One region of the Clostridium swellfunianum genome, then DNA from elsewhere that is predicted to be linked to it. Evidence: riboswitches for the same ligand, from Rfam matches in the RefSeq annotation. Region 1 holds a riboswitch; each other region holds the start of a gene.
What was found. A riboswitch is a leader RNA that binds a small molecule or an ion and turns the genes downstream of it on or off. The one in region 1 is predicted to bind cyclic di-GMP.

Region 1 (7,681 bases):
AAAGAAGACATAGCTAGAGTTGCTGCGATATCAGCTGCTGATGAAGAAATCGGAAAGCTTATTGCTGACGCTATGGAAAAGGTAGGCAACGAAGGCGTTATAACTGTTGAAGAATCAAAGTCAATGGTTACAGAGCTTGACGTAGTTGAAGGAATGCAGTTTGACAGAGGCTATGTAAGTGCTTACATGGTAACTGACACCGAGAAGATGGAAGCAGTTTTAGATGATCCATATATACTTATAACAGATAAAAAGATATCAAACATACAAGACATACTTCCAATACTTGAGCAAATAGTTCAGCAAGGAAGAAAGCTTTTAATAATAGCTGAAGATGTTGAAGGAGAAGCTCTTGGAACACTTATTGTTAACAAGCTAAGAGGAACCTTCACTTGCGTTGCTGTTAAAGCTCCTGGTTTTGGTGACAGAAGAAAAGAAATGCTCCAGGATATAGCTATATTAACAGGTGGAGAAGTAATCTCTGAAGAATTAGGAAGAGACCTTAAGGAAGTTACTGTTGATATGCTTGGAAGAGCTGAAAGTGTTAGAATTTCCAAAGAAAACACTACAATAGTTAATGGAAGAGGAAATGCTGACGAAATCCATGCTAGAGTAGGTCAAATAAAGGCTCAAATCGAAGAAACAACTTCAGATTTCGATAGAGAAAAGCTTCAAGAAAGACTAGCTAAGCTAGCTGGTGGAGTTGCAGTAGTTAAGGTTGGTGCTGCTACTGAAACTGAGCTTAAGGAAAGAAAGCTTAGAATTGAAGATGCTTTAGCGGCTACTAAAGCAGCTGTTGAAGAAGGTATCGTACCTGGTGGTGGAACAGCTTACATCAACGCTATAAACGAAGTTGCAGAAGTAACTTCAGATGATGCTGATGTTAAGATTGGTATCAACATCATAAAGAGAGCCCTTGAAGAGCCAGTTAGACAAATAGCAGCTAATGCTGGACTTGAAGGTTCAGTTATAATAGAAAAGGTAAAAAGCAGCGAGCCAGGAATTGGTTTCGATGCTCTAAGAGAACAATATGTAAATATGATTAAAGCTGGTATAGTTGACCCAACTAAGGTTACAAGAAGTGCACTTCAAAATGCAGCTTCAGTAGCAGCTACTTTCTTAACAACAGAAAGTGTTGTTGCAGACATACCAGAAAAGAATCCAGCACCTGCAATGCCAGGCGGCGGAATGGATGGAATGTACTAAAATATATAAAAGCTCCTCGGAAACGAGGAGCTTTTATTTTGGTAAGATTTGATATATGAAAATATAAATAACTTGTAAAATCGTGTATAAATATGTTTGATTATATTTCTTGTAACAGGTAACTAGTATAGATATAATATATTTGTGTACATAATGTAAAAAATTATATTCTTTTGCTATTATTTGCATAATGTTGCAAGTGAGGTGAAGAACTATGGAAAATAAGCCAAGAAAAAGATTAGGTGACATGCTTGTTAAATCAGGCAGAATGACCTTGGAACAGCTTGACTATGTTCTTAAAAAACAGAAAAGTACTGGCAGGAGACTTGGTGAACTTCTTGTTGAAGAGAATATTGTAAGTGAAAATGATATATTGAATATTCTTGAGTTACAATTAGGAGTTAAGAGAGTAAAGCTGGATGAGGTAGAGGTTGATACTGATGCAGTAAAAACCATATCAGCAAACTTAGCAAATAAGCATAATGTTATACCTATATCAATTAGACGAAGCAAAGTTCAGCTAGTTATGAGCGACCCTCTTAATATTATTGCACTAGATGATGTAAGAATAGCAACTGGCTATAGTGTAGAACCATATATAGCCTCAAGTGTGGAAATTAAGGAAGCTATTAAAAAATATTATTCAACGCAATATGTTATGAAAGCTGCGGACGAGCTCTCAAAGGAACAGTTTTCAAATAGGGTAGAGGCTAAAGAAGATGAAACTGATGCCTTAGAAGAAATCAAAAATGCACCTGTAGTAAGGCTTGTGGACAGTATAATTGAAAATGCTGTAAGAGCAAGAGCATCAGATATACATATAGAACCTTTTGAAAAATATGTAAGGGTAAGATATAGAGTAGACGGAGAACTATCTGAAGTCCTAAAAACTCAGCCAGACACTTTAGGTGCCCTAATAACACGTATTAAGATATTAGCTGATTTAAATATAGCAGAGAAAAGGCTGCCGCAAGATGGCAGAATAATGACAACTATAGATAATAAGGAAGTGGATCTTAGAGTTTCCATTTTACCAAAGGTAAATGGAGAAAAGGTTGTTATAAGAATACTTAACAAGGAAAACTTTCTTGTTGGAAAAGAAAACTTAGGGATTAGCGGAAGTGAGGTAAAGAAACTTGATAAATTTATAAGCAATCCTCATGGAATAATCCTTGTTACAGGCCCTACAGGTAGTGGAAAGTCAACAACCTTATATACTATGCTTAATGAGTTAAACACAGAAAGCAAAAACATTATCACTGTAGAGGACCCCGTAGAGTTTTTAATGGAAGGAGTCAATCAGGTAAGCGTTAATACAAAGATTGGGCTTACTTTTGCAGCAGGTCTTAGGTCCATACTAAGGCAGGATCCTGATGTAATAATGATTGGTGAGATTAGAGATGCTGAAACTGCTGAAATAGCCATAAGATCCGCTATTACAGGGCACTTGGTGCTCAGCACTCTTCATACAAACGATGCACCTTCCTCTATGCTTAGACTTGCAGATATGGGAATTGAGCCATATCTTATTGCTACCTCTGTAGTTGGAGTTATAGCTCAGAGATTGGTTAGAAAAGTGTGTCCAAGCTGTGCAGAAGAATATGAAGCATCTGAATATGAAAAAGGTATTCTTGAGATAAAAGGAAATATGCCTATTATGCTTAAAAAGGGCAGGGGGTGTAATGTTTGCGGCAATAGCGGCTACAAAGGTCGTATAGGTATATATGAAATAATGGAAGTAACAAGAGAGCATAGAGACATGATAATGAAGGGCTGCAGCACGGATGAACTTCGAGATCTATCTATCGAGAAAGGTATGAGTACTCTAAGAACAGCTTGCGCAGTACATGTGCTTAAAGGAACAACTACTATGGATGAATTTATGAGAGTTGCTTATTTAAAGGAATAAGGGGGAAGAAGGATGCCAAGCTATCAGTATGAAGCAAGAAATTTACAGGGAAACATAATCAAAGGGAAGATGGAAGCTGAAAGTGAAGATATAGTAAGGACAAGCCTTCGAGAAAGAGATTATTACCCTCAAAACATAAAATTATACAGCAGCTCAATGGATATAGATTTATCAAAATATAAAAAAATATCAACACAGCAAATAGCAATATTTTGCAGACAGTTTTCTTTTACTATATCTGCAGGAATGAATATTTTAAGGGCTATGGATGTAGTTGCTGAACAAACTGAAAATAAAAAATTCAGAAATATACTTAAAGAGGTAAAAAGTGATATAGAAAAAGGAAGTAGTTTATCAGAAGCCTTAGGAAAGCATGAGGATATACCAGAAATGCTTGTCAACATGATAAGTGTTGGTGAAATGAGCGGAACTCTTGATACTGTAATGAATAGAATGGCTGATTATTATGAGAAGAGCTACAAGCTTCAGAAAAAGATTAAGGGCTCTTTAACTTATCCTATTATGGTAGCTGTGGTTGCAGTTGTGGTAGTTAATCTTCTTCTTATATTTGTACTGCCTACCTTCGTGGGCATGATAACAAGTTCAGGAGGCACCTTGCCTATGCCTACCCGTATAATTATGGCTTTGAGTGATTTCATGAAAAAATATGGCTTGCTACTTATGGGATTTATTCTGATGCTAGCAATAGTTGCGAAGATATTTATAAGGAATAATGAAGAGGCAGCAGAAAAAGTAGATATGCTAAAGCTAGATATGCCGCTCTTTGGAAAGATAATTACCAAGATTGTAACAGCAAGGTTTACAAGAACCTTTGGGACTCTTATGAGTACAGGCGTGCCGCTACTTGAGAGTATTGATATTTGTTCAAAGGTTGTAGGAAACGCAGTAGCAAGTAAATTACTCCAAAGCACTAGCGAAGCAGTAAGGAAAGGTCATAGCATTGCCTTAAGTCTCGAAGGCAGAGGCGTTTTTCCCACTATGCTAACCCAAATGATGAAGATAGGCGAGGAAACAGGAACTCTAGACAGTATTATGGAAAAGACAGCAGAGTTTTATGATAATGAGGTTGAAAATGCTACTTCTCAATTGTCAACATTAATTGAACCGTTAATAATAGTATTTTTAGCAGTAGTGGTAGGTTTTATTGTAATAGCTATGCTGTTGCCGATGTTTGAGATGTATAACTTAGTATCTAGTATGTAGAATGAATTGCATAATAAGCATTCATATATAAACATTAGGAGGGTAAAAAATGATAAACAAAGGGGAGGTAAAATTAATGACCAAGAAAAGAAAGGGTTTTACATTAATTGAACTTATTGTAGTTATTGCAATTCTGGGAATATTAGCAGCAATTGCTGTTCCAAGATTCGGTTCTACATTAAGTGGTACGAAGGATAAAGCAGATTTAGCTACTGCAAGAACACTTCAAAGTGCAGCACAAACTTTCCAAGCTAATTCATCTACTAATTCACTTCCGGCTGCATCGGATTTTAAAACAAGCGGAGCAATGGCTGCTTATCTTGCACCTGAAGCTTTAACTTCAACTGGTGTAAAGGCATGCCAAAATACTGCAAATAAGTTTTGGTATGATGCTGCTACTGGTGATGTAAAAGTTAAAGATTCAAAGCCAGCTGACTCTTATGAATCTCTTAACTAAAATTAAGAGATTAGGGTAGCAAAGAAATACAATTTACATATGGACACTTGAATTGTATGGAGCTAATAGTGTAACCGACCCTTTATTTCTGAAATAAATATTTAACAATATTATATAGTTAAAAATTGACATCTTTTCTGCTGAGATTAAATATAACATTATTTTTGAAAAATAATAAAAGACTATAATTAATATTAAATAAATCTTTCATGGCAGCACTAATGAACATGTTCGATAGCGCTGCCTTTTAAAGTTTATAAATACAGAGAACAAATATATAATTTTATAGATATATGATTTTAGAACTAATAAAGGTAGATTACATCTTTCATGAAAGTGGTGATTTAATGTTTGAAAAAGACCTAATAGCTGTAGAGATTGGGCACGAGTACATAAAAATTCTATCAGGTTCAAAAAACAAGATAAAATGCTGTGGTAGTATAAAGACTCCTGAAGAGGCTTTTGTAAAGGAAAATATTTTAAATATTCAAAGGCTTGCAAAGGCGATTTCAGAGTTTTTAAAAGAAAACAATATAACCACAAAAAGAATATCCTTTACTGTACACGGTGAGGATATTGTAGTAAGGCATATAGAAACACCCATAATGGACAGCAAGGGAATCATTAAATCACTGCAGTGGGAGATTAGTCAATACCTTCCCAATGAGGGAGAAAACTATTATACAGATTATGAGATAATAGATAAGATAAATACAAAGGAAAAGAAAGTCTACAAGGTTATGGTGGTTTCTGCACCTAAAGAAAAGATAGACAAGTATGTGGAGCTTGCTAAAAAATTAAATCTAAAACTTGAAGCTATAGATATTGCTCCCAATAATATAAGCAAGGTTTTTAGAAATGTTCATAAGCTTAAGAAGGAAATACAAAGCATCGGCATAATTCACATAGATCATTATAATAGCAACTTTACTATTTTAGAGAACGGGAGATTATTTATTGAGAGAACCATACCTTTTGGAATTAATAATGTGGCGGATATAATGTATCCATTTGCTAAATCCAGACCAGAGGAATCTGCGAAGAACTTCTTAAGAGTATTTAACTTTTATGTGCAAGAAGAGAGTACTGTTGATGTGGCAATAAAAGGTCTGTTTGATCAAGCACTTTATTCCTTTGAGAAAATTATACAGTTTTATACCACAGGGAAAACAAATAAGTCGCTAGACATGATTTATGTAATTGGAGAAGGCGCAGAAATAAAAGGAATTGATAATTACATTCAGGAATACTTTTCAACTACAGTGGAAATAGTTGACTCGGCTGAAGAAATAGGGATAAAAACAAAGCTTCCTGAGAATTGCAGCTTCAAATACTATGTTAATAGCATAGGCTTGCTGCTAAGAAAGGAGTAGGCTATGAGAGAACTTAATCTTATTCCAAACCATATAAAGCAGAAGAGAGAAAAGGATGCAATGCTTCTTAAAACAGTTGGCGGGGCGCTGCTTATACTCTCATTATTAGCGGCTATTGCTATTGTGCCCTATGCAAAGCTTAACGAGCTTAACAAAAGAGAAGCTGACCTTAAAGGCTCTCTGGAAAAATCGAAGCTTATAATTATTGATAATGAGAAGCTTAGAAAAGAAGTAACCTCCTACAAGCAGTATGCAGATTTAGTAGAGAAAACACAAAAATCCAACTCTGCCATATATCCAGTTATTAAAAGCTTGGAAAAGCATATGCCACAGGATATTGTTATAAATACTCTTGATTATAAGTCGGGCAGTATTAATATATCTGCAGCAGCAAAGGTATACAACTCAATTAATGAGTTTGCAGCTAATCTTCAAGAGTCAAAGGAATTTACTAATAGCCTTGTTGCAAATATAATTAAAGATGAACAAAAGGGTATCTATACTTTCACCTTAGTAATCACTAATATAAGGGAGGAAGTAAAATGAAGAACTTAAGTAAAAGTGAAAAGCTTCTTTTAAGCATATTTGCAATTATGCTTATAGGATATATTTACTACCAATATATAATAACTCCAATAGGAATAAAAACAAAAGCTGTTCAAGATAGAGTGAATAATTATGAGCAGAAGGTACTGCAAGCCAAGTTTATGGATACAAGCAATAAGAAGATGAACGAAGAAATAGTCTCACTAAAGGAAAAATATGATAAGTACATAAAGCTCATGCCTAAGAGTGATATGAATGCTGAGGTTATGAGAGAGCTAAATAAGCTTGCTTTGGAAAATAAGGTTACCTTAGTTGGTCTTACTATGGGTAATGGAGTGAAATATGAAGCAGGTGAAGGGACTTTGAAAAATACACCAACTACTAGCAATCAGGCAGGCAGCGAGCAAAAGAAAGAAACACAAGCTTCAGGGATAAGTATTATGGCTGTTCCGGTAATTATTAATATTAAGGGGGATTACAGCGGTTTTACTGAGTATATAAACAACTTAGAAACAAACAGCAGGCTAACTAATGTAAGTGCTGTTAATGTAACTAAACAAGGCAATGTTGATGGTCAATTATCCGTTACCTTAACTGCCAGCGTGCTTTATGTGCAGGATGGTATAAATCTGCATAATGAATATGATTTTAATCAAAGCAGTTATGGTAAGGACAACCCGTTTAAATAATTTTGCTAAATAAATAAAACAAAGCCTGCTCGTAAATAAAGTTTTGCGAGCAGGCTTTGTTTTACTTGTTTGTAACAGCTATACTAATATCTTTTGAAATGCTTGTTCCATCTATTGAGGTAACCTTAAGAGTTACTTTTAATGAATTTGCTGTGAGTTTATTAGAGCCATTAGGGCTTCTTAGTAAACCTGAGGCAGAAATTGAAGCATTGCGATCATTAAAAACATTCCATTCAACGGATTTAAGCTTTACATTCTGCGGAGTAGCATTATAGGA
Region 2 (7,681 bases), 2.8 Mb from region 1:
TCAATTTCAGGGCTTTGATTATAAAAATCTACAACCTTAATAACATCGCCTATCCTATATCTGTATAAGCCTGCTTGATTTGTGGCAACAACTTCATATTCTGAGCCTAGCCTTAGCTCGTTTAGATTTTTTGTTGATGGCTGCTCCTTATCTAAATCTTCAACAGGTATAAACTCAAAAAAAGCCACCCTTGGAATAACTACGTATCTCTGCTTGTTTATATATCTATTTACACCTACAGCAGCTTCGGTGGCAGAATAAACGCTGGAGTAAACAGGTATATTTCCGCTGTACTCAGCTACCTTATCATCATATATAGAAAAATTTGCTCCAGTAACACTTGCTATATATATTAATTTCGGCCATATCCTTTTAGCGATGCCCTTAAAGCCTTTTTTAAACTCCTTCTCCAAAAAGTCAGCTCTCCCTGCATCAGGCGATATTTTTTTAAGTAGTACTTTTCGGTCAGCTTCTGATAATCCAATATTCCTGCTAATAGTTCCTTTTCGGATATCTCTCACCAGCTCTTCGGAGTGTTTTTCCAAATGTCTGAACATATCTAGAACAGAAGAAATAAAAATTCCGTTTATATACATAAGATTTCGCTCTTTAATTGCAAACAGAAGGTGAAGATACAGGGTATCAATGCCTTTCCCTAGATTCATCACCTCTACAGGAGTAGTCCAAATAAATGGTATCATCCATTTTATAGATCTCATACCTCCGGAAGTTCCTGCACATATTGGTTTTCCGCCTTGAGTATATCCCGCTATAACCATATCGGTTAGTGATAAGCCTTTGCCATAGGACCAGCTGCTTTTAAAATTATTATAAAGAATTCTCTGTATAAGCATGCTCATTACTTCAGATACAGCAGAAAGTGAACTCTTCGTGACTGGGATATATTTTTGTTTGCCTGTAGTTCCAGAGGACATTCCATAGAATTTTACTTCTTCCGCTACCAAGATGTTTTCCTCACCTGAGCACATTCTGCTAATATATTGTTCATAGTCCTTGTAAGTGCATAGAGGAACTTTCTTTTTATAATCCTCCACGCTGTGAATATTTGAGAAGTTATATTTTTTTCCAAATTCAGTGCTGCAATTTCTTGAAAGAGTTTTATTAAGTACTTCAGTATTTCGGCTAAAAGCATTTTCAGTATCTTTGTTAAATTTTTTCTCTGAGAATTTAGACACTTTTACAAAGGAATAGGACATCGCTTTGCCTAGTATGTTCGTACTAAAACATCTCCTTTTTATTAATCACTTATCATTATATGTACGGAAGCTGAAATTTGTGAAGAAATACTATTAGGAAACTCTTATAAGATATACACTTGGACTTTATGGAAAATTGTGCTATAATATGATGCGAATTGAAAAAACGTGCCGATAATAGCAAACCCATCGAAAGGCGGGGACGCAAAGCCGTGGGTCTAAAGGATGCATAATCCTATGATTGCCAGGTTGCCGAAGTACATAAATAAAAAAATACCAAGGGCGACGTTTAATCATAGTCTACCTTGGTATTTTTTGAGTTCTTATTTATGGCTTTCAAAAGTACTCGGCAGATTATATATGTAAATGGAGGTGAGTCTATATCAACATCTTAGACAATCAGTTTACATCATTTAAAAGACTAAAAATCTGCAACAAAAATAAGGAGTAAAGTTTGGAGGCGTTTTAATGTTTAGAAATGTATACATAAAAGGTGTAGGAAGCTATCACCCTAAAAGAATAGTTGATAATGAATATTATGCCAATCACTTTAGGAAATACGGTATGGAAGAGCATGCTATTGGTTTAATGGAGAAGGTTGGAAGAGAGACAAGAACTCTTGCAGAAGAAAATGAGACAAGCATAACGATGGGCGTTGAAGCTGCAAAAAAGGCTCTAAAAAAAGCGAAGCTTGAGCCTAAGGATATTGATGCAATTATTTCTGTTTCAGATACTCCAGAATACCTGACTCCATGCTGTGCATTAATACTAAAAAATATGCTTCAGGCTAAGAGTGTTACAAATGTATTTGATATAAACAATGATTGCATTGGTATGATCACAGGAATAGATATAGCTTCTAGATATTTAAAAACTGATAAGAAGTACAAAAGAATTCTAGTAGTAGGCTCAATGCACATAAGTCCTTTTGCTAAGGAAAATGATTTAGTTGTTTATGGATGTATTTCAGATGGAGCAGCAGCTGTAGTCCTAGAGGTAAGGGAAGAGCAGGAGGAAAGAGGATTTTTAGGCTCTAGAATGGATACTGATGATACCTATAATGAAACTATAAGGTTCCCTGCATGCGGTTTGTCTAACATACCTAACAAGGATATAGAGCCAGACGAAAAGAAGATGGAGTGGAATCCTTTTGACTTTAGCTTCCTTTCAGAAAAGTGGTCGGAATTAATAATTGGTCTCTTAGAGGAAAATGGATATACAGAAGAAGATGTTACACATTATTTCATGTCTCAATTTTCAAAGTTTGATTTAGGATTGACTATGGAGAAATTGGGCGCTTCTTTTGAACAGGCGACTTTTGTTGGAAATAAGTACGGATATACAGGCTGCACAAGCCCCATTATGGCATTGGATGACAGGCTAAATAAAGAGCAATTTAATAAGGATGAAATTTCAATATTTTGTTCAGTAGCAGGTGGATATACCATGGCAGCATTATTATATAAATGGTAAAAAAGTAAACAAGCATACTGAAGCGAAGGAGGATGTATATGGAAAAATCCGCAAGTATTTTAGTTGATTATCAAAAGAGAACTTTAAAATTTGTTTTAATTATTTATTCAATAAGCGCCTGCTTAGCAGGAGGATTGTTTGCATTTATGAAGTATATTGGCTTATACAGCGAAATGAGCTGGACTCCTATTTTAGGACTAATGGGGTTGGTTTTAATTGAACTAATAACCTTTAGGCTTATGTATAAAAACATCATGAAGGATGAGAAGAATTGGAATAGAAAGCTAATTGTGCTTAAAGCTGTTATATTACTGATTTCTTATACTAATTATATGTATATAACTCTTTTATTCCCATCTAAGGAGCTATGGATAAGTGTTTTTTATTTTGTAATCCTTGGTGCTATGTTTTTAGATACAAAGATGAATATAATATCATTAACAATAAGCATAATGTGTCAAATAGCTTTGTTTTTATTAAACCCAGTAGCGCTTCCAGATAAGCAAGTGCTTGTTAGAGAGCTAATTATAAGAGCTGTAGATATAAGCCTTGTTTCATTTGGTATCTTTATCTTTACCTTGTTTTCAGCCAGACTTCTTAAGGAGGTTGAGGAAAATCAGAATATACTGAGCGAAAAAAATAACAGTATATCAATGCTGTTTAATAAGATTTCTGAATTTTCAAAGGCTCTCTTAAGTTCTAGCGATTCATTAACAAATATTATAGAAGAAGAAAATAGTTCCATGCAAGAAATCGCAGGTGCTAGTATGGCCGTAAGCGAGGATGCAAATGAAATGCTGAATAATTCTCATAGAAGTAGACAAATTCTTGAAACTCTTCTGGATATAAATAAAACAGCATCTTCAAAAATTAAAGAAACTGAGGCAATTTCTGAGGAGCTGATGGAAGCTTCCAATAGCAATGAGAAATCTGTAAAGAATGTGCTTGATATTATGAATGGCGCAATGAAGAGTATAGTAATAACTTCAGAGGCAACTAAAATTCTAAAAGAAAAATCAAGACAAATGGATGAGATACTTTCAATGATTGGTGATATTGCCGACCAGACAAACCTTCTTGCACTAAATGCAAGCATTGAATCCGCAAGGGCAGGGGAAGCTGGAAGAGGTTTTTCAGTTGTTGCAGAGGAAGTTGGAAAACTAGCTGAACACAGCAGAAAGTCTTTAAGTGATGTAAGTGTTATCGTTAATGAGTTTAAAGAAAAAACATCACAGGTAGAAACACTTATGGTAGACAGCAATGAAAAGATAGAGTTTGGAAATAAGATTTTGAGTGAAACAGTTTCTAGTGTAATGAACATGCTAAATAAGCAGAAACTATCAGGTGAGAATATCAAAGAGGTTAATCAACTGATGACTAACCTGTTAGAAGAAACAAATAATGTTGTAGCCTTTAATTCAAACATAGTGGAGACAACAGAAAATACACTAAGCAGATTTGAAACAGTAACAAAGTCAGTAAATCAAACTGCCGCTGTAAGCGAAGAGATTGCTGCGAGCGCAGAAGAATTAAAAAATACTGCCATTGAAATGAATAGTTTGATAAAGTAAAAAAGGTGCTGCGGATTTTATAGTCTGCAGCACCTTACTTTGTCTAATGGGCGTAGCATGTCTTATTCATTATATACACAAGACTACAATTATAATATTAACTATAACATTTCAGATAGAGCTTGTGCTGTTTTAAAGTCTGTTATAAGTACATTTATTAGTTCTCCTCGTGCGGCGCCAAGTATGGAAGAAAGCTTTTCTGGGCCACAGCCAACCCCAATACGAATAGGAATGCTCTTATAGCTTTGCAAATCTATGGATAACACTCGGTCATTTAAACCGCTATCAATTATTTTTCCGTTTACATCAAAATAATGTGTACATATCTCCCCTACTGCATTTTTACTCTGAAGAATATAGGATTCTGATTTCGATATGAAATTTTTTTGCACAAAGTTAGATTTATCAGACATATCTCCAATACCAACAATTGCTATAGTACAAGACTTCATGACATCGTATACGCTAGAAAAAAAGCTTTCATTCATTAGAGAATCACGGAGCTTTTTGTTTTCTAAAATAATAGGAGCATACATAAAACATGGCTTTGCATTTAGAACTTCTGAGGAGTGAGCCACAATATAATCTGAATTAATATGGGATTCATCAGCATTAAGTCCGCCAACGAGTTGTGTGACTGTAAGATTCTTTTTATCCATTGGTCGAAGATTTTGTACTAGAGAAGACAAAGCTCTTCCCCTGGAGAAGCCAATTATATCATTAGCCTTTAAGACGCGTTCAAGGTAGGAGGAAGCTGCAGCTCCAAGGAATTCGTTGATTTCACCATCAGCATTATTTACAATAATCATCTCATTTAGCCCTAAAAGGGTTTCTAATTCAATTTCCAAATCCACATTTTGATTATCATATTCTTGTATAACGATTTTTACAATTCCTGTTTCAAGACACTTTTTAAGAATTCTATTAACTCTTTGCCTAGACGTGGACATTTTTTTTGCAATCTCATCTTGAGTCATTCCTAACTTGTAATAGTAGTAGGCAACCTTTGTATACTCATTTCTTATATTTATATCTTGCACAGTATCACCTTCCAAAATATGTTAAATTAGGCTTTTATTATACCATCTTATTATTAGTGCGTACAAGCTTATTGAGTTATATTTTTGTTAGTATTTAGAAATTAGGAGTTTAGAAATAATAGGCTAAATAATTTATTAAAAATAAATACAAGAGTAATGTTCTGTTACAAACGCTCATATAATGTACAAATGTAACATTTAAATATGTTTCTTTAAGCCTGTTATAGGGGAGCAAGCAGCTTGCAATATATTAAAACACTTTATATGTTAAAAACTTTACAGTCTATAATACATTTAAAAGAAAGGAAGTTGATTCAACATGGCAAACAAAGTACATCGTCTAAATCACGTATTCAGAGAGGATAAGAGAACATTTATCATGGCTATGGACCATGGAAACGGCTTTAATGTACTTCCTGCAATGAAGTATCCAGGAAAGATAATAAGCGAGGTAGCAAGAGCAGGAGCAGATGCATTTTTAGCAACAGTTGGACTTGCGGAAAAATTCGCTGATGATTTTCATGGCAAGGGCATTATTTTAAGACTTGACGGTGGTTCATCATTTTTAGGTTCTAAAGATAAGCCTCTTCAAGCTGTAGTAAATGTAGAAGATGCAATTAGGCTTGGAGCAGACTCCGTAATAAGTATGGGGTTTCCTGGCTCTAAGTGGGAAGATCAAACCTTAAAGAATTTATCTAGAAATATTCTTGACTGCAACAAATGGGGAATTCCTCTAACTGCAGAGATGCTTCCAAGAGGCTTTGAAGGCGGAGAAGATTCACGTACTCCAGCTAATATAACCTTTGTATGTCGCATGGGTGCGGAAATGGGGGCTGATATCATAAAGACTGAATATACTGGCGATCCTGAAAGTTTTAAGGAACTCTGTGAGAGTGTATATGTTCCGGTAGTTATATTAGGAGGCAGTAAAAAGGTATCAGAAGAAAAGCTTCTTACCGAGATTAAGGAAGCCCTTAGTGCAGGTGGAGCGGGAATCGCAATGGGGAGAAACATATGGAATCATGAGAATCCTGCTCGATATGCCAGTGCAATAGCTAGACTTATTCATGAAGACTGTAGCGTTGAATCAGCTTTAAAGGAATTAAATAAAAAATTCTAGGAGAATAAAATGAGGCGTGAAGACTGGTTATCTTTATGCTTTTACAGGAGGGTATTATGTCTAACACATATAGAGTTGCAATTATAACTGATGAGAAGAAAATAGAAATCACTGAAAAGGAACTTAAGCTGCCTGAAGGCAGCCAGGTTCTCATAAAGGTAGACAGCTGTGCTATTTGTACACTTGAGCAGAGGATATTTAACGGTGTTATGAAACGTTATCCTTTTGCTGGTGGTCACGAGGCTTCAGGTACAGTAGTTGCAGTTGGCAGCAAGGTAAAAAGTCTTAAGGCAGGAGATAAAGTTGCAGCAAGACTCTTAACAAGTTGTGGAGAATGTTATTACTGCAGAAGTGGACATGAAAATCAATGTGTTATATCCTTTATAGCGAATATCCATGAAGGAGTAGGAGGACCTGGTGGCTTTTCAGAATATATGATGATTGATGCAAAAGCTCTTTATAAGATGGCTGATGATTTGGATTTAACTTATGCAGCATTATCTGAACCATTAGCCTGCTGTGTACACAGCATTAACAATGCAGATATAGAACTTGGTGATGATGTAGTTGTTATAGGAGTTGGAATCATGGGAGCTTTTCATATTCAGCTGGCCAAACTTAAAGGTGCACGTGTTATAGCCTGTGAAGTTGATGAAGACAGATTGGAAATAGCAAGAAAAATGGGTGCAGATATCTTGATTAATTCTAAAGAAGTTAATGCAGCTGATAAGGTTAAAGAGTTTACAGATGGTAGGGGAGCTGATGTTGTATTCTGTACGGCTGCTATACCGCAATTAGCTGCAGATAGTATTCAAATGACTGGAAAGACAGGGCGCGTTATAATGTACTCTTCCTTCCATCCCAATAAGCCTGTTGAGTTAAACGTTAACAATGTGCATTCTACAGAAATGAATATTACGGGAGCTGTAAATGCAAACACACGTGATTTCTTAGCTGCGACAAGATTGCTTTCATACAAGATGATAGATCCATCACTGCTTGTTTCAGACATTGTGCCTCTTGAAAATATTGAATATGCTTTCGAGCAGGCAATAGATCCAAAAACCTATCGTATTATAGTTAAAATGTAGGCCGTTTCTTCATATTAGTATTGCCGGAACGAAAAAACTTTCGGCATACTTATTGAAGGAAGGAGTTGCTGAGCTGATATATAATGGAGTAAATTGGGGCTGAAAATAATTAGGTGATAAGCGCAGTAGAATGCGTTTACCAATATATTTATCCATGCAAATGACTTCG
Region 3 (7,681 bases), 2.8 Mb from region 1:
CTGCGGCTTAAATACATCCTTTACTCTGCCAGGTTCAAAAACTAGAGGAGCTTTTGCGTCATTGATAACAGTTCCTGATATTATTTTTGAATTCTCTTCAGTGAGGGTTATTCTAAAATTATTATCGTTCTGATAGCCCCAGTGAGCTGTAGGAATACCATTTTGCACTGTGACAGTTTCAAGAACTGGACTTATTTTTCCTGCGGCACCAGTCTTGATTTTTATTGATTTTTTTTCTACTGGGATTTTTACTTTTATATCTGTCATATGCTTTTTTATCTCTGGTGGGGTATCTTCGCAGGGTAGGAATTCTGATAGAGTGGTCAAACAATATTCCTTATTAAATAATTCTTCAAGCTTATTAGGGTCTTGTGTTTTTAAATAGTTCTCATGTTGGTTGTTTTCAATTCTTAAGGTATAGGTAATAGTATAGCTAGGACTTTTAGGATTGTACTTTTTCTCAACCCTTATTATTTCCCCATTTTTACCTATTGGCTTATTATATTCTTTTCCATCTAGTGATATAAGCTTAAGATTAAATCCAGATGGAAGCGGAGAAATTAATTTATCAACTACATAATACTTAATTTCTGGCATGGAGTGTTCAGTTTGCATAGTTTTCAGTTCAGGATACTTAGTATCTATACCGTGAGTGTCAACAACAAGCTTAACAGTTATATCTTTATATTCTCCAGGTTTAACAGTAACTTCTGATATTTGAGTTGATCCATTCTTTTCGTATATCTTTTTATCTACATTGCAGCCTGTAAAAATAAATATGAGCAAAAATGGTAAAAAAAGAGCTAAAAGTTTTTTTGATCTTTTAATGATGAGCACCTCCTAATAATAATTCATAGAGTTCAACTAGCGATGATTTAGTAATAAAGCTACATTCACCTCCAGATAGTTCTAGTATGTAAGTTATGTTATTGAATCAGAGCTGAATTATATTAGATAGTTTTGCTCTCACTACAATTCTTTGTGCTGATGACCTTAGTGGATGACATGAAGTCAGGGTAAGGGCTGAGTATTCTGTTTCATGGGTAACTGACCAATCGTTATTTTTAATAATAAAGACCTTTTCAACCTTGTATATATAATTGGTATTATTAAAACTTAAGCTTATTTCATCTCCTTCAACAAGTTCATTCACTTTCTTAAACCAAGCTCCATAGGTCGTTCTATGTCCTGCAATGCACACATTACCTCCGTCCTTATCTGGGAGAGGGCTTATTTCATACAAACCAGGGCCTTTTTTTAGCAGCTCAGTACTAGTTCCTTCTACAATAGCTGCATCAACTTTAAGTTTTGGAATGGATATTTTCATCATGCCGCTTTTATACTGACTTCGATTAAAAGTTTCTTTTGTAGGCTTAATATCTTGAGGGTTTGGTTTTTGAGTATATATGAAATCATCTTTAGAATCATTAATAATTATAGGGTTTTCCTCACCTAAGAACTTTTGTTGATAGTTCCATAGATAATATATTCGAAAGGAAGCTGCAATGATAGTACTTATTCCGATAAAAATTAGAAGATTTATAAATATTTTCCTTGGATGTTTTCTTATTCTGACCATTCATCAAATGTCTCCTATAATACTCATAATTTTATTTATGATAGATAATTTTTAAATAGAACAATAAACAAATGATAATGCTCAAGATAATGCAAACAGCACCCTGTAAAGAATACAGGGTGCTGTTTGCTCACAAATTATATGAAGTTTTTCCTAAGATCGAGTCATTAATTTTAATACTTTAAGAAAATCATCCATACTGTTAAATTGGAATTCAAGATCTGCTGTAAGCTTGTTATTTTCAATTTTAACAGTGCTAATTTTAATGATATTCTTTAATTCACTTAGTTCATTGTATTCAAGCGTAATTTCTCCAGATGAAGGGTGAACAGTAATAGAGTCAAAGTTTTTTTTGCTCATTCTATTCAGAACTGTTTCATTGCTAAGGCTCAGCCTTCCAAGTTTTGAGGAGTTAAGGATAAGTGTTATATTGCCGTTCTTTACTACAGGCTTAACATTAGAGCTTACTTCATAAGGTATAAACTTCAATGCCTCTTGAGTTAAAAACATATTGATGCTGTCACCGGAAAACTCTAAATCTAAAGCCTTAATGTTTTCACTTTTATTAAGGTTTGAAGCAATAATATTTTTCAAATCTTTCTCTGACAAGCTTATACTAATAGTTAATTTTCTGTTTGTTAAAGAAAATCTTTGCGGCATGTTTCTCATAATTTGAGCTTTTATATCCACAGTAGTGGAAGTGTTGATTTCTGGATATTCATGTTTTGGATAGATAAGAGTAAAATACATAATTGCAGCTGCTACAATTATAGCAATAAATATAATTGTACCTTTTATAAAGCCTTTCAAATTATATCACCTCATTTTGATGGATACTTACTATACTACTACTTAAAGAGTATTATTGACAGTTAATACATATTACAATTATTCTAAGTTCTTTATATATTAGGTTAACTAATATATTATGTTACTCGTATATAAAATAGAGTGAGTACTCTATTGAATTAAAATAAATGATTAGGAGAGGATTACTTTATGAGGAAAATAGTAATACTGTTATTCTGCTTTATTTTTGTTTTAGGTTTTGCAGGGTGTAGTAAGGAGTTTAATAGTAAGTTAGGTATAAGAGGAGAAATAAAAAAAGTATCTAAAAATGATAAAGGAATGATAACAAGTATATTTGTAGAAGGTAAAATTGAACAGGACGCAGAATATGATAAGGCAAGTATTTATATTACTGAGAAAACTAAAATTTTTGAAGGAGATGGAAAGAAAAAACTAGAACTAAGTTCATTAAAAGAAGGTATGAAAGTAGAAGTGGACTTTGAAGGACCTATAAGAGAATCTTATCCTATACAAGTAGATGCAAAAGCTATAAGGGTTTTAAACTAATAATATTTGAAAGGTCTCAAAACTTAAAAGCATCTGCATTAGTCCATGCTTTTTTGATTTTTAAGTAACAGGAGAGGAGCAAGTAAATGATAGAAATAATAGCAACAACTCTAGAGGATGTAAAAAGAATTGAAGCAAGTGGCGCTGATAGAATAGAGCTTATTAGCGGCTTTTCGGAAGGTGGACTTACACCAAGCTATGCGCTTATCAAAAGGGCAGTACAAAGCGTTAACATACCCATAAATGTAATGATAAGGCCTCATGCTAAATCCTTTGTATATACAGAGGAAGAACTTCAGCTTATGCTTGAAGATATTCTTATTGCAAAGGAACTTAAGGCTAATGGTGTGGTATTTGGAGTTTTAAATAATCAAAATAAAATCTGCAGGCCTTCCTTGGAAAAGCTGTTAAAAGCCTGCGATGGCATTGATGTAACCTTTCACAGAGCAATTGATGAGCTTTCTGATCCTGCAGCTGGTATAGAAATTTTAGCTGAGTACAAGCAAATTACAAACGTGCTTACTTCAGGTGGGAAGGGTAATATAGTTCATAATATCCCTATTATTAAAGCAATGAAAGAAAAGGCAAAACATATTAATATAATGGCTGGAGGCGGCTTGGACTTTCATAATATTAATGAGGTTATGAAAAATACTAAGGTACCTCAGTACCATTTTGGAACCGCAGTAAGATATGGCAAGTCAGTTTTTGGAGACGTGGATGGCGAAAAGCTGAGATTGCTCATTAACACTATGTCAGAGTCAATTATATAAGTGAATCAGTGAAATGAAGAAGGGGTAAGGCTTTTGAAGCAGTAAGGGAGCGTAAATAGATTCGTATGTAACAAATCTATCTGCGCTCCCTCTGCATAAGCTATTTCTTCTTAGATTTTTCCTCAGTTTTCTTGGTTTCTTCTTTAGACTTTTCTTGGGTATTCTTTATTTCTTCCTTTACTTTTTCTTCAGCCTTTTTTGCTTGCTCTTTTACAGCTTCTTCAGATTTTTTCTCGGCTTCAAGCTTCTTTTCTTCTTGCTTTTTAGCTTCTTCTTTTTTTGCAGCTTCTTTCTCGGCTTGCTTTATAGCCTTTTCTGCTTTATTTTCAGCTGCAGCAGCCTTTTCCTCTACTTTAGCAATTTTCTCGTTTGATTTTTCAATCTGATTTTTAGCTGATTCAATTTTTTTATCAGTATCTTCAACAAGTTTCTTTACTGTATCTTTTGATAAATTAGCGGAAGTCTTCAGAGTCTCAAGTTCAGTTTTTAATGCTTCAGCGGTCTGGATTTTTTCTTCAGCTGCCTTAATGGCTTCCTCATCGCCGCTTATCTTTGCTGCTTCAAGTTCACTCTTTGCAGCATCCACCTGATCCTTAGCTGCAGAAACTGCTTCTTTTGCCGCCTTAGCACCATTGACAATTGCTGCTGTTTTGTTCTGTTGGCTTAGTGCATTTTCTAGGCCTTTTCTCGCTTGCTCTGGAGCCTTTGCAAGCACAGATTTTAATACTTGTTCACTTTTTTTATAGTATTCATCAAGAGTTTCAAGAGCCTGCTCAGCTTGACCTTGCTCTTCAATTGCTTTATCAATATGATCTGCAGCTTCGTTAAGCATTTCTAAATATTCCTCTGCAGCTTCATTTGCTAGTTCTTCCTCACCTTCGTTTACCATAACAGCAGCTTCTGCTGCTCTCTCAGCTGCGAGCTCTGCTTTGATAGATGCAAGCTTTTCTTCGCTTTGAGTGATAGCAATCTTAAGCTGTTCTATTGCACGTTCTAGGTCATAGAATATTGAATCAGGAAGTATCCCAGCAGAATCTTCAATTTGTTTCTCATCTATGGCAGTTTCATCTTCACCTGATACTACCGGTTGAGTTTGTTCCCCTGATTCGGTTGAAACCTCCTCTGGTGATACCTCTGTTTCGGATGTGCTTGTGTCCTCAGCTGCAGTAGCAGTAACTTCAGTTGATGCTTGGCTTGTATCTAATGTTCCTGAAGCATGTACGTTGCTGGACATTCCTACTAAAGCAGCCAGCAGAGCAATTACAATAAAGCTCTTTTTCATAAGTTTATTCCTCCCCATCAATTTAGTTATTTTTTAGATGATTTTATCCCGAAAATAATCTAAATTACGCCTGAAGGTAAAAAAATACCCAAACCTCATAAAAGGTTGGGTATTTTATATATTTCCAAACCTTTCGGCAGCTGGCTGACATAGTATACAAGCATACTTTAGCCCCTATAGCTTTGCGTCATTAGCTTTCACTAACTTTGCCTTTATCGAGTTTTATCATCTTATATAATATTATAGTTACTGCAAATCAAAAAAACAAGATGCAGGCTTTTGGGTTTTTCGTATTTGCAGAGTTATTTTATAAAATAGCTTTTACTCATGCATTAGAGAAGAGGCTGCTAATCTCACATACTGTTGTGTTGAATAGCGAAATATAAGATGGTAGAATAGTGGCGAAAGGAGAGAATATGAACCAACATAATAGTTTTAATAATTCAAGTTTATATAAAAGTGTAGTTTCAATTCTTTTAGGCTTTCTAGGTTTTGTGGGAATATTTTATTCCAGCAGATTTGACTTTAACGGCTTTTCAATAAATTTTACCTGGAGTATTGCACTTCCGCTGCTAGTGGCTCTTGCCTGGGGTATTAAATATGGAATCTTAAGTATTACCTTGGGTCTTGTTGCGCTATATCCCTTTATACTAGGAAGATATAATGGGTGGGCTTCCATGGTTGCAGTGATTTCCTTATATTTATGGATAATAATACATGGCTATGGAGGACAAAAGAGACTTCAGGTAAAGAAGTTTTACTATAACATTTATTTTCTTCAGCTTATTCATATAGTCATCAGAATGCTTTTGTATGTAACTCTTTTTGAATCTCTAATTAAATTAAACAGTAGTTTTCCTCCCTTTTGGAACTTACAGGCATACTGCAAGGTGGAAACAGGAATAGTTGTGCTGTTTGCAGTAAAAGGAATTATTGTAGAATCCATACTTGTGGCACTTTGTGATGCTCTTCTTTTGCTTCCTTTTGTACGAAAAATATTTGGGCTTAGAGTATCAAGAGGTGCAAAATACAACACTAGAATTATGATGGCAATTGTAGCCTTTGGTCTAGGCTTCAGTCTTATTATTCTAGGAATTCAAAACTATATAATTGATAAAATTCATCCTCTGTACTGGCTTATAAATACAAATGAAAAAACAAGACTTACTTTTTTTCTTGCGGTTATATTCTTTTTTATAATGGGAGGAATAACTTTAAGGTTTGTTCAGAGGATGTTTGAAACACAGGAAGAGATAAAAACTCTTAATGATGAGCTGGAGCAGCGTGTTCAGGACAGAACCTGTCAGCTTCAAAATGCAGTTAATGAGCTTGAAGGCTTTGCTTATACTATTTCCCATGACCTTAAGGCTCCACTTAGGGCAATAGATATGTACAGCAGCTTCATAAAAGAAGATTACGGAGCTTCACTGAATGCTGAAGCAGGGGAAATGGTTGAAGGCATACAAAAAACCAGCAGAGAAATGATAGGCTTAATTAGTAGGCTGTTGGATTACTCAATAACTTCAAAGACTAGTCTTTCTAAAGAAAGGGTAGATGCTAAACATATTATTGGAGAAGTATGGCAGCAGTTTAAGGTTATGAACCCAAATAGAAAAATGGAATTAATTATTGAAGGAGACCTTCCAGAAATATATGTAGACAAGGTGCTTTTTAAACAGGTTATTGTAAATATTATCTCAAATGCAGTCAAATTTACTAAGCATAGGGAACTTGCAGTAATCACAGTAGGCTGCCTCAAAGAAAGGGATGAATATATATTTTCTATTAAGGATAATGGAGCAGGCTTTGATATGAAGTATTCAAGCAAACTTTTTAATGTGTTTCAAAGGCTTCATAGGAAGCAGGAGTTTGAAGGAACAGGCATAGGACTTGCTGCTGTTAAAAAGATAATACAAAAACATGGTGGAAGAGTTTGGATAGAGGGCAAGGTAAATGAAGGGGCTGGAGTGTACTTTACAATACCACTAACAGAGGACGAGGTGGAAAATGCTTAAGGTAATGCTTGTAGATGATATAGAAATAATGAGAAAACAAATAAAAAGATTGTCTATATGGAAAGAAAACTCAGACTTTGTTATTGTATCTGAGGCAGGAGATGGACAGGAGGCACTTGAAAAGCTTCAGGCAGAACCTGTTGAGCTTCTTATAACAGACATAAGCATGCCAGTAGTAAATGGAATTGAACTTTTAAGAGAAGCTAAAGAAAAAAGCTTGGCTTCCTGCGTTGTGTTTCTAACTGAGCACAGTGAGTTTAGTTTTGCAAAGGAAGCCATTAAACACGGAGTATTTGATTACCTTGTCAAGCCTGTTAATGAGGAAGAATTAAAAGAACTTTTAAAAAAAGTTAAAAAGTATATTGAAGAAAAAAATGCTGGTGTGAAAAATCTTGTGTATTCTGAAAGTAAATTAGAGTCTATTGTTAAAGCCATATCAGAAGGGGATGCAGCTCTTAGAGAAAATATAGAGGTTGTGATTAAAGATACCTTCGCCGCATCAAACGAGGATGTAAAGGCTGCAGCACTTGTTTTGCAGAAAATTTATGGTGAAATTTATATGAGAGTAAAAGCAAATAATAAGTGGTTGGATAAACTTATTGACGAAAAAGAACTTTCTGATATAAGCTTAACAAGGTGTGACAGCCTTGACTTGATAAACACAAAGCTGATAGAA

Region 2: linked by a shared signal. The riboswitch ahead of NBE98_RS06940 (3-oxoacyl-[acyl-carrier-protein] synthase III C-terminal domain-containing protein) and the one ahead of pilM (pilus assembly protein PilM) in region 1 are both predicted to bind cyclic di-GMP.
Region 3: linked by a shared signal. The riboswitch ahead of NBE98_RS06970 (DUF5667 domain-containing protein) and the one ahead of pilM (pilus assembly protein PilM) in region 1 are both predicted to bind cyclic di-GMP.

What each region holds. Positions count from the first base shown of each region.
Region 1 is NZ_JAMOFV010000006.1:4,323,884-4,331,564, reverse strand. It holds gene groL (chaperonin GroEL) at 1-1,206, shown strand, start outside; gene NBE98_RS20580 (GspE/PulE family protein) at 1,421-3,115, shown strand; gene NBE98_RS20575 (type II secretion system F family protein) at 3,128-4,339, shown strand; gene NBE98_RS22485 (type II secretion system protein) at 4,416-4,796, shown strand; cyclic di-GMP riboswitch class II at 4,803-4,885, shown strand; gene pilM (pilus assembly protein PilM) at 5,144-6,169, shown strand; gene NBE98_RS20560 (PilN domain-containing protein) at 6,173-6,715, shown strand; gene NBE98_RS20555 (hypothetical protein) at 6,712-7,404, shown strand; gene NBE98_RS20550 (Ig-like domain-containing protein) at 7,466-7,681, opposite strand, start outside.
Region 2 is NZ_JAMOFV010000006.1:1,523,417-1,531,097, reverse strand. It holds gene NBE98_RS06945 (GH3 auxin-responsive promoter family protein) at 1-1,217, opposite strand, end outside; cyclic di-GMP riboswitch class I at 1,387-1,474, shown strand; gene NBE98_RS06940 (3-oxoacyl-[acyl-carrier-protein] synthase III C-terminal domain-containing protein) at 1,686-2,690, shown strand; gene NBE98_RS06935 (methyl-accepting chemotaxis protein) at 2,729-4,261, shown strand; gene NBE98_RS06930 (sugar-binding transcriptional regulator) at 4,363-5,301, opposite strand; gene NBE98_RS06925 (class I fructose-bisphosphate aldolase) at 5,621-6,421, shown strand; gene NBE98_RS06920 (zinc-dependent alcohol dehydrogenase) at 6,478-7,512, shown strand.
Region 3 is NZ_JAMOFV010000006.1:1,533,815-1,541,495, reverse strand. It holds gene NBE98_RS22520 (hypothetical protein) at 1-837, opposite strand, end outside; gene NBE98_RS06990 (class E sortase) at 935-1,579, opposite strand; gene NBE98_RS06985 (YpmS family protein) at 1,733-2,389, opposite strand; gene NBE98_RS06980 (DUF3221 domain-containing protein) at 2,579-2,935, shown strand; gene NBE98_RS06975 (copper homeostasis protein CutC) at 3,022-3,708, shown strand; gene NBE98_RS06970 (DUF5667 domain-containing protein) at 3,809-4,990, opposite strand; cyclic di-GMP riboswitch class I at 5,123-5,211, opposite strand; gene NBE98_RS06965 (sensor histidine kinase) at 5,407-7,005, shown strand; gene NBE98_RS06960 (response regulator transcription factor) at 6,998-7,681, shown strand, end outside.